DNA from 2 places in the Bradyrhizobium sp. Leo114 genome. Region 1 is predicted to be linked to the other one. Evidence: riboswitches for the same ligand, from Rfam matches in the RefSeq annotation. Region 1 holds a riboswitch; the other holds the start of a gene.
What was found. Region 1 has a riboswitch for S-adenosylmethionine ahead of ACZIRK_RS04490 (O-succinylhomoserine sulfhydrylase). Riboswitches for the same ligand answer to the same signal wherever they lie in the genome.
Positions count from the first base shown of each region.

Region 1 (5,647 bases):
AGGCCGGCTTCGTGGTGGCGACCGCGCGCATCCTGCGCCGCGTCTGGCAGATTTATGTCGCCCACGTGTTCCTGTTCACGATCTTTCTTGCGGAAATCTCCTACGTCGCCACCCGCTTCGAGAACCCGCTCTACACCGAAGAGATGGGGATCATGGATTTCCTCAAGCAGCCTGATGTCACCATCGTCCAGGCGCTGCTGTTGCGCTTCCGTCCCGTCAACATGGACGTGCTGCCGCTCTACATCGTGCTGATGCTGTTCCTGCCCTTGATCCTGTGGCTGATGAAATGGCGCACCGACGTGACGCTGGCGCTCTCGGCTGGCCTCTACGTCCTGACCTGGCATTTCGACCTCTATCTCAGCGCCTATCCGAACGGCGTCTGGGCGTTCAATCCGTTCGCCTGGCAATTATTGTTCGTGTTCGGCGCCTGGTGCGCGCTCGGCGGCGCAAGAAGGATGTCGCGCATCCTGGCCTCCCCGATCACGCTCTGGATCTGCATTGTCTATCTTTTCGCGGCGTTCCTGGTCACGCTGTCCTGGTATCTGCCGCAGCTCGGCCACATCGTGCCGCGCCGCATCGAGCAGTGGATGTATCCGATCAACAAGACCGATCTGGACGTGTTGCGCTTTGCCCATTTCCTGGCGCTGGCGGCCATCACCGTCCGCGTCCTGCCCCGGGATTGGCCGGGCCTGAAATCGCCCTGGCTGCGACCTTTGATCCTCTGCGGCCAGCACTCCCTTGAGATATTCTGCCTTGGTGTGTTCCTGGCATTTGCCGGGCATTTCATCTTGGCCGAGGTGTCCGGCGGCGCCGGAATGCACTTCCTGGTCAGCGTCACCGGGATTGTCATCATGTGCGCCATGGCGTGGGTGATTTCGTGGTACAAACACTCCGCCGACAAAGGTGCCGCGCGATACAAGAGCGCCGGCGGCAATGCCGATCTGGCGGGAGGGGCGGTATGAAGTCCGGCTTATGGACTATGCTAGGCCTGACATTGCTGGCCGTTTATCTGTCGGCGGCCCCGGCACGCGCCGGCGATCCCGAGCAGATCTGCGACGTCCCGGCCAATCTGCTGGCCACCGAAAGCTCGTTGCGCAAGGTCGCCGAGGCGGTGCGAAGCGGCCAGCCCCTGAACGTGCTGGTGGTCGGCAGCCGCTCCTCCACGATTCCCTCTTCCGAGGCCAGCGCGTACCCGGCAAAGTTGCAGGCTGCGCTGAAGGAAAGCCTGCCCAGCACGACCGTTAACCTGTCCGTAGAACTGCAGGGCGCCAAAACCACGGGGGATACAGCCGACACCCTCGTTAAGCTGGTGGAAGCAAAAAGGCCTACTTTGGTGATCTGGCAGACGGGAACCGTCGATGCCATCCGAGCTACCGATCCCGACGACTTTCGCAGCGCTCTGGATGCGGGAATTGGTGCATTGCAACAGGCGGGAACCGACGTGGTCCTGGTCAATCTTCAGTACAGCCCCCGCACCGAAAGCATGATTTCCGGATCACCATACCTAGATAATATGCGGGTGTCGGCGCACGAACATGATGTCCCGCTGTTTGATCGTTTCGCCATCATGCATCACTGGAACGATGCTGGTGATTTCGACCTGTTCAGCTCCGCCCACGGCGTGGAATTGGCCAAGCGGGTGCATGCCTGTCTCGGCCGTGCGCTGTCGAAATTCGTGATCGACGCGGCCCACCTCGGACCGGCGCAGCAGAACTAAAGGGAACCAGCGTTAATGAGGACCTACCGCCCTTTTTGTCGAAGCACATGGCTGGTGGCGGCCGCCGCCGTCACGGCGTCCGTGCTCGTGACCTCGCCGCTGCACGCGCAAGTTGCGCAAGGCGACCAGCATGCCGCGCTTACTGACGGCGCGAAATCCCACCCCCCATCCGACAAATCGGGACCATCCACGCCGGCCATTTCGTCCGGTACTGCGGGCGCCGCCGAGGCTGATGCCCAGAAGGGCATCGCCGGAAAGGCGATCGACAAGGTGAAGGAGGTCGCGAAGTCGGCCAGCGACATCTTCCGTCGCGTGCCCTGCCTGCCGCCGAAGGGCGTCTCGAAAACGATGGGCTCGCTGCCCCATGTCGCGAGCAAGCTTGCCGCGGGCCAGCCGGTCACCATCATCGCCTTCGGCTCGTCCTCGACCCAGGGCTATGGTTCTTCGGCGCCGGAATTCACCTATCCAAACCGGCTCGCGGCGCAACTGCACCGGCAGTATCCCGGCGCCGACATCCGCGTCGTCAATCGCGGCCGGGGCGGCGAGGACGCGCCGGAGATGATGCAGCGGCTGCAGACCGAGGTGATCGACGCCCACCCGGACCTCGTGATCTGGCAAGTCGGCACCAATGCCGTGCTGCGCAATCTCGACCCCGGCGAGACCGAAAAAATGGTCGAGGATGGCGTGACGCGCATCCAGTCGGCCGGCGCCGACGTCGTGCTGGTCGATCCCCAATATTCGCCGCGCGTCACCGAGCGCGCCGCTAGCGCCAACAAGATGATCCGGCTGCTCAACCACATCGCCGAGCTCCGCCATGTCAGCATCTTCCCGCGTTTTGAAGTGATGCGCGACTGGCACGAGAAACAGTCGATCCCGATCGACAGCTTCGTGATCGCCGACGGCCTGCACATGAACGATTGGGGCTATGCCTGTTTCGCCCAGTTGCTCGGCGACGACATCATCAAGTCGGTCGGTCAGATCAAGCTCGGCGTCAACGTGCCGGCGGATGTGCGGACGTATCGGCCGATGTAAGGCTGAAAGCGAATGGAGAGTGGCGAATAGGGCTGACCCTACTCGCCACGCGCCATTCGCCTGAATCACACCGCCTCCAGCGCCTGGGCAAAATCCTCGATCAAATCGTCGGCGTGCTCGAGGCCGGCGGAGAAACGAATAAAACCTTCGCTGATGCCGAGCTCGGCGCGCGCGTCCGGCCCCAGGCGCTGATGCGTCGTGGTGGCGGGGTGGGTGACGAGGCTCTTGGCATCGCCGAGATTGTTGGAGATGCGCGAGATCTTGAGCCCGTTGAGGCAGCGGAATGCGCCGGCCTTGCCGCCCTTCACCTCGAACCCGATCAGGGTCGATCCGGAACGCATCTGCTTCTTCACGGTCGCCGCCTGCGGATGATCGGCGCGGCCGGGATAGATCAGCCGCGTGATCTTCGGATGGCTTGCGAGCGCATCCGCGATCTTCGCGGCCGTCTCGGTCTGCGCCCGGACGCGCACCGCCAAGGTCTCCAGCCCCTTCAGCAGTATCCACGCATTGAACGGCGACATCGACGGCCCGGTCTGGCGCAGGAAGTTATGGATATGCTCGGTGATGAACGCCTCGGAGGAGAGGATGATGCCGCCGAGGCACCGTCCCTGGCCGTCGATATGCTTGGTCGCGGAATAGACCACGACGTCGGCGCCGAGCGACAGCGGGCTCTGCCAGATCGGAGTGGCGAACACATTGTCGACGATCAGCCGTGCGCCGCCCTGATGCGCGATCTCGGCAATCGCGCCGATGTCGAGCACGTCGAGCGTCGGATTGGTCGGGCTCTCGAGGAAGCAGGTCTTGGTGTTCGGCCGGATCGCCTTTTTCCACTGGTCGAGGTCGAGCCCGTCGACCAGCGTCGACTGGATGCCGTAGCGCGGCAAGAGTTCCTCCACGACGTAGCGGCATGAGCCGAACATCGCTTTTGAGGCCACCACGTGATCGCCGGCCTTCAGCGGCGCGAGGATCGCAGTCGTCACCGCCGCCATGCCGGTCGCGGTCGCGCGCGCAGCTTCCGCGCCCTCGAGCTCGATCATGCGGCGCTCGAACATCGAGACGTCGGGGTTGGAGAAACGCGAATAGAGGAAGCCGGGATCCTCGCCCTTGAATCGCGCCTCGCATTCCTCGGCCGTGGCGTAGACGAACCCTTGGGTCAGGAATATTGCTTCGGACGTCTCGCCAAATTGTGAGCGTAGCGTTCCGGAATGAACCAGCCGGGTTTCGGGGCGGTAGCGTGTAGCTGCAGACATTAGGACCTCCAACGTGACCATTTTCGTCCTTGGGAAAATGGTCACAAAAAAACCGGCCTGAAGGGCCGGGATCGCTGAGGTCCCCGGCCTGTTTAGCGACTTATTTAACGTGGCTGCAAGCCGGCCGGCTCAAATCACCACGGGATAAGTCATGCTGATATTCGTTCCCGCCCTTTCCGTCAAGGCGGGCATCGGCTAACCGATAAAATCCATTTTTTGGGCCTTTTATGGCTCTAAGCCGTCTTGAGGGACCGCGTCTGTGTCGTTCGTACTGCAAGACGATGCCAATGGGATCCTGCCCGACCGCATGATCGCGGCGATGGCGGACGCGGGCCTGATCCTGCCGGTCTATCCCTTTGTGGAGAGCCAGATCCAGCCCGCGAGCCTCGATCTTCGCCTCGGCGACATCGCCTATCGCGTGCGCGCGAGCTTTCTGCCCGGTCCCGACGCCACCGTTGCCCAGCGCATCGACGAGCTCAAGTTGCACGAGATCGATCTCGCCGACGACGCGGTGCTGGAGACCAATTGCGTCTACATCGTGCCGCTGCTCGAGAGCCTCGCGCTGCCCCCGGAGATCGTCGCAGCTGCGAACCCGAAGAGTTCGACCGGGCGGCTCGATGTCTTCACCCGCGTGATCGCCGACGGCACGCGCCGTTTCGACATGATCGGGGCCGGCTATCACGGCCCGCTCTATGCCGAGATCAGCCCCAAGACGTTTCCGATCCTGGTGCGCGAGGGCTCGCGGCTGTCCCAGGTGCGCTTCCGCACCGGCGATGCCATCCTCAGCGCCAACGAGCTCGATGCGCTACATGACGCCGAACGCCTGGTCGATATCGACGATGCCGATCTCACCAATGGCGTCGCGGTTTCGGTTGATCTCTCGGGCGAGAATTCCGGCGGCTTCGTCGGCTATCGCGCCAAGCGCCATACCGGCGTGGTCGATGTCGATCGCCGCGGCGGTTATCCGGTCGATGATTTCTGGGAGCCGATCCGCGCGCGCCCCGACGGCAGCCTGATCCTCGATCCCGGCGAGTTCTATATCCTCGCCTCGAAGGAAGCCGTGCAGGTACCGCCGGACTACGCCGCCGAGATGGTGCCGTTCGATCCCTTGGTCGGTGAATTCCGCGTGCACTATGCCGGCTTCTTCGATCCCGGCTTCGGCTATGCCGGCGCCGGCGGGCAGGGCGCCCGCGCCGTGCTGGAAGTGCGCTCGCGCGAGGTGCCGTTCATCCTCGAGCACGGCCAAATCGTCGGCCGCCTGGTCTATGAGAAGATGCTGGCCCGGCCTGATGCGATGTACGGCCAGCGCATCGGCTCGAACTACCAGGCCCAGGGCCTGAAGCTCTCGAAGCATTTCAGGGTGTGATCGCGAAATCTCCTGTTGCTCATTTGGTACGGTTAGCCTGAATCACAGATTACATTCCTTGTGACCACCATAACGACACAAAGACGTTGTGGCCTATCTCAGGGGGCGACGGCTTGATGGGTGGTCGGTGGACTACACTGTAACCTGTTTCGGGGTCATTGCGGCTTGGCTCGCCTTCAATGGACTTGTTGCCATTGCACTGACCTATTGCTCTCCGGGTGAGCGCCTTTGGCGCCGTCAGCCATCAGAACCTGTCGACCGCGGTCGTAGCCGCCACCCTTC
Region 1 covers NZ_JBUYEN020000003.1:43,601-49,247, reverse strand. Annotated here, with positions in the region: gene ACZIRK_RS04505 (OpgC domain-containing protein) at 1-962, shown strand, start outside; gene ACZIRK_RS04500 (SGNH/GDSL hydrolase family protein) at 959-1,717, shown strand; gene ACZIRK_RS04495 (SGNH/GDSL hydrolase family protein) at 1,733-2,749, shown strand; gene ACZIRK_RS04490 (O-succinylhomoserine sulfhydrylase) at 2,815-3,999, opposite strand; SAM riboswitch at 4,071-4,150, opposite strand; gene ACZIRK_RS04485 (2'-deoxycytidine 5'-triphosphate deaminase) at 4,307-5,365, shown strand.

Region 2 (5,647 bases), on a different contig from region 1:
TTCCTGCACGAGTTCGCGGCCGATCACACCAATTGGGAGCCGCAGATGCGTTATTTCTCGCGCGGCCACCGCTGCATCGCCTATTCCGCGCGCGGCTACACGCCCTCCGACGTCCCGCCATCGGCCGAGGTCTACAGCTACAAGCATTTCTACACCGATGCGCTCGCGGTGCTCGATCATCTCGGCATCGCCCGCGCGCATTTCGTCGGGCTGTCGATGGGCTCCTATTCGTCGCTGCAGGTTGCGCTGAATGCGCCCGAGCGCGTGATGTCGATGACGCTCGCAGGCGTCGGCTCCGGCTCAAGTCTCGAACACCTCGACGCCTTCCGTGCGCAATGCCGGGCCAATGCCGAGCAGTATGAGACGATTGGATCGGAAGCGGTCGCCAAGGTGACGCGCGAGGCGCCGGGCCGGATTCCGTTCCTGGTCAAGGATCCGCGCGGCCATGCCGACTTCTATGCCGCGCTCGCGCGCCACGATGCCAAGGGCTCGGCCAACACCATGCGCAGCTTTCAAGGCGGCCGGCCCTCGATCTACACCATGGCGGAAGCGATTGGACGCGTGCCGACGCCGGCGCTGATCATCTGCGGCGACGAGGACGACAATTGCGTCGAGCCGAGCCTGTTTTTGAAGAAGCATTTGCCCGCGGCGGGGCTGACGTTCTTCCCGAAATCGGGACACGTGCTCAATCTCGAGGAACCCGCGCTGTTCAACGAGATGGTCGAGCGGTTTATTGCGTTGGTGGAAGCGGGAAGGTGGCTGCCGCGCGATCCCAGGTCGATGGTGTAACCGTCATTCCGGGGCACGCGAAGCGTGAACCCGGAATCCATTCATCTACGTGTTTTGCGGCGCAATGGATTCCGGGCCTGCGCCTTCGGCGCATCCCGGAATGACGAGGGGAGGTGCTCGCGGCAACAGTTTAGCCTGTCATTCCGGGGCACGCGAAGCGTGAGCCCGGAATGCATCGAGCCGCAGAGTTCGTGGAGGAAATGGATTCCGGGCTCGATGCTTCGCATCGCCCCGGAATGACGGAGGAGAGGTCTTCCGGAATGACGGGGAGAGTACTCAGCGTCCCTTCCCGCCCCTGCTCAGCAGGAACACACCCTGCTCGCCGAACATGTTCCAGACCCACCACGGCAGGTTCAGCGGCACCGGGCGGCCGTAGAGGTCGAGCGCGACGGCGCGCTCCATCTTGACGTGGATCTCGTCGCAGAGCTGCACGAAATCCTTGATGGTGCAGAAATGAATGTTGGGGGTGTCGTACCAGGTGGCCGGCAGATTTTCGGTGCGCGGCATGTGCCCGCCGATCAAAAGCTGCAGCCGCATCTTCCAGAAACCGAAATTCGGGAACGAGACGATGGCGCGGTGGCCGATGCGCAGGAGATTTTCCAGCACAGCCTTCGGCTGCCGCGTCGCCTGCAGCGTCTGCGACAGGATTACGTAGTCGAACGCATCGTCGGGATAGTTGCCGAGGTCGGTGTCGGCGTCGCCCTGCACCACCGCGAGTCCCTTGGCGACGCAGTGGTTGACGCCTTCGCGCGACAGCTCGATGCCGCGGCCATCGATGCCGCGACTCTCCAGAAGCTGCAACAGATCGCCGTCACCGCAGCCGACGTCGAGCACGCGCGACCCGGGCTCAACCATTTCGGCGACGAGAAGATGGTCCGGACGAAGGCTCGTGCTCGCCTGCGGCGCCAAGCCGGGCAGCGGCAGAGTTTGCTCCTGAAGCGCCATCACTTAAGCCCCCGCATCGCCAAGGCCACGCGACTTACCCGCCGAGTGCAGGAAGGCGCGCGAGATGTCGAAGAATTCGGGCACATCGAGCAGGAAGGCGTCGTGACCCTTGTCGGTCTCGATCTCCGCGAACGAGACCCGCGCGCTGGAGGCATTCAGCGCGTGCACCAGCGCCCGCGCCTCCGAAGTCGGAAACAGCCAGTCGCTCGTGAACGATACTACGCAGAAGCGGGTCTCGACGCCGCGGAACGCCTGCGCCAGCACACCATTGTGGTCGGCGGCGATGTCGAAATAGTCCATCGCGCGCGTCAGATAGAGATAGCTGTTGGCATCGAAGCGCTCGACAAAGGACGAGCCCTGGTAGCGCAGATAGCTCTCGACCTGGAAATCGGCATCGAAGGAGAATGTCGGCAACTCGCGATCCTGCATCCGCCGCCCGAACTTGCGATGCAGCGCCGCGTCAGAGAGATAGGTGATATGCGCGGCCATCCGCGCGACCGCGAGCCCGCGATGCGGATGCGTGCCCTGGTCGACATAGCTTCCGCCACGCCAATCCGGATCGGCCATCACGGCCTGCCGGCCGAGCTCATGAAAGGCGATGTTCTGCGCCGAATGCCGCGTCGAGCAGGCGATCGCGAGCGTCGAGAACACGCGCTCCGGATAGGCCGCCGCCCATTGCACCGCCTGCATGCCGCCCATGGAGCCGCCGACCACCGCGAACAGCGTCTCGATGCCGAGTTGGTCGATCAGCATCGCCTGCGCACGCACCATGTCAGGGATGGTGATGATCGGAAAATCCAGGCCCCATACCTTGCCGGTCGCAGGGTTCAGCGAGGCAGGGCCAGTCGAACCCATGCAGCCGCCAAGCACGTTGGAGCAGATGATGAAGTATCTGGAGGTGTCGAGCGGCCGGCCGGGGCCGACCATGGTCTCCCACCAGCCAGGCTTGCCGGTCACCGGATGCAAATTGTTGACATGCTGGTCGCCGGTCAGGGCGTGGCAGACCAGAATGGCGTTGGAGCGCTCGGCATTGAGCTCGCCATAGGTCTGATAGGCGATCTGGAATGGCGCAAGGTCAATGCCGCAGTCGAGCTTCAACGGCTGATCCATGCCGAACTTCGCCACCGGCGAGGACGGATGATCGGCCTCATGGGCGCGATCCTCACCCTGAATCGACGGACTCTTGATCGACTGCACCTTGGTCATTTGTGGCGCCTTCCTCCGACGCGGAGGTCCCGGACAGAAATCAGGCCATGAAAAACCCGGCCTGAACAAAGGTCCGGCCGGGATCGATCTGTCCCCGGCCTGTTTAGCGAATTCTTTAACGTGGCTGCAAGCCGGCCGGCTCAAATGACCACGGAGTGCTGGGAAAGTAGTCCCTTACCCGGCCTGCGTCAAGGCAAGTGGGGCCGTTAACCTAACCGTGACCTTTAGGCCGAGCTTGCGCCATCTGGCCCCATGGGACAGAACGGGGGCTCGCACTTTCTCCCTCTCCCCGCCCTTGCGCGGAGAGGGTTGGGGTGAGGGGCTCTCTCCGCGAACACGGTACCAGACGGATTCGCGGAGGCTCCCCCTCACCCGAAATTCAAGCTGCGCTTGAATTTCGACCTCTCCCCGTAGGCGGGGAGAGGTGAAGAGTCTGCTTGCTGATTGAAGAGAAACGACGGGCCCTAGCATGTCAAAACCGCCTCCGGCGCCGCCTTCGCTGGCCGAGCTGCGCAAAGAGATCGACGCGATCGACGAGCAGGTTCACCGCCTCTTGATGGCGCGTGGCGACATCATCGACCGCCTGATCAGGGTGAAGCAGACCCAGGAAGTCGGCTCCGCATTCCGGCCGGCGCGCGAGGCCTCCATGATGCGCAGCCTGGTCGAGCGCCATCGTGGCATCCTGCCGCTCGACACCATCGAGAGCATCTGGCGCGTCATCATCTCGACGTTCACCTATGTGCAGGCGCCGTTCTCGGTGCATGCCGATGTCTCGGTCGGCGAATCCATGATGCGGGATTCGGCACGCTTCCATTTCGGCTTCGTGGTGCCCTACGTCTCGCATTTCAGCGCGCAGGCGGCGGTCGAAGCGGTGGCGAAATCGAAGGGCGACCTCGCGCTGGTGTCGGCCATTTCCAGCCGCACGCCATGGTGGATCGACCTCGAGGCCGAGGGCGCGCCGAAGATCATCGCGCGATTGCCGTTCCTGGAGCGCGCCGATCATCCCGCGGCGCTGCCCGTGTTCGTGATCTCGCGCGTCGCTGACGATGCGATGGTGACCGAAGTCGAGATGTGGAGCGTGCGCGTTTCCGGCTGGAACGCCGAGATCGCCCGCGCGCTGGCCCCGCTCGCCGAGATCGTCGCGGTGCCGGATACGGCCTTCGACGGCGCGGCGCTTTTGGTATCGGTCGCCGGCCGCGGCTTCGAGGAGATCAAAATGGCCCTGATCCGCGCCGGGGCCTCGGTGCGCTCATCGGCCCTCGTCGGCAGCCACGCAACGCGCTATACGGTGCCCCCCGCCCCTACAATCCGGAGCTAGAGAGTTAGAGATGTCCCGCCCCGTGCCGAATCCCGGCATCCTCGATATTGCGCCCTACACCCCCGGCAAGAGCCCGGTGGCGGAACCGGGGCGCAAGGTGTTCAAGCTTTCCGCCAACGAAACGCCCTTCGGTCCCTCGCCGAAGGCGATCGAGGCCTATAAGCACGCCGCCGAACATCTCGAGGACTATCCGGAAGGCACCTCAAAGGTGCTGCGCGAGGCAATCGGCCGCGCCTATGGCCTCGACCCGAGCCGCATCATCTGCGGCGCCGGTTCGGACGAAATCCTCAACCTGCTCGCCCACACCTATCTGTGCGAGGGCTCGGAGGCGATCTCCACCACCCACGGCTTCCTGGTCTATCCGATCGCGACCAAGGCGAACGGCGCCAAGAACGTGGTCGTGCCGGAGACCGACTACACCGCAAGTGTCGATGCGATCCTTGAGGCGGTCACGCCGCGGACCAAGCTGATCTGGCTCGCCAATCCGAACAACCCGACCGGCACCTATCTGCCGTTCGACGAGGTCAAGCGCTTGCGCGCAGGCCTGCCGTCGGACGTGCTCCTGGTGATCGACGCCGCCTATTCGGACTACGTGGTGCGCAACGACTATGGCCTCGGTCTCGAACTGTGTGCGACGACCGAGAACACGGTGATGACCCACACCTTCTCCAAGATCCACGGGCTCGCGGCGCTCCGCGTCGGCTGGATGTTTGGCCCGGCGCATATCGTCGATGCGGTGAACCGGATTCGCGGCCCCTTCAACGTTTCTACTCCGGCGATGCTCGCGGCGGTAGCCGCGGTCGAGGACACCGCGCATGTCGAGATGTCCAGGGTGCACAACGAAAAGTGGCGGAGCTGGGTGACGGACGAGGTCCGCAAGCTCGGGCTGAAGGTGACGCCGAGCGTCGCCAATTTCGTGCTGATCCATTTCCCGACCGAAAAGGGCAAGACCTCGGCCGATGCGGACGCGTTCCTCACCAAGCGCGGACTGGTGCTGCGTGCCGTGAACAATTACGGCCTGCCGCACGCGCTGCGCATGACCATCGGCACCGAGGAGGCCAACCGCCTCGTGGTCGAGGGCCTGCGCGACTTCATGGATCAGAAGTGAACGCCGCGCCGCACTTTCAACGCATCGCGCTGATCGGCTTCGGCCTGATCGGCGGCTCGATCGCGCGCGGCGCGCGGGCGCAGGGGCTGGTCGGCGAGATCGTCACCACCGCGCGCTCGGAAAAGACGCGCGCGCGGGTCGCCGAGCTTGGCATCGTCGACCGCGTGGTGGAGAACAATGCGGAGGCGGTCAAAGACGCCGATCTCGTCATCCTCTGCATTCCCGTCGGCGCCTGCGGACCCGTGGCGGCGGAGATCGCGCCTTACCTGAAGAAGGGCGCC
Region 2 covers NZ_JBUYEN020000005.1:140,267-145,913, reverse strand. Annotated here, with positions in the region: gene ACZIRK_RS08265 (alpha/beta fold hydrolase) at 1-789, shown strand, start outside; gene metW (methionine biosynthesis protein MetW) at 1,066-1,734, opposite strand; gene metX (homoserine O-acetyltransferase MetX) at 1,738-2,940, opposite strand; SAM riboswitch at 3,023-3,102, opposite strand; gene ACZIRK_RS08250 (chorismate mutase) at 3,410-4,258, shown strand; gene hisC (histidinol-phosphate transaminase) at 4,269-5,366, shown strand; gene ACZIRK_RS08240 (prephenate/arogenate dehydrogenase family protein) at 5,363-5,647, shown strand, end outside.
Region 2: it holds a riboswitch for S-adenosylmethionine, as region 1 does, so the genes downstream of both, metX (homoserine O-acetyltransferase MetX) here and ACZIRK_RS04490 (O-succinylhomoserine sulfhydrylase) in region 1, are expected to answer to the same signal.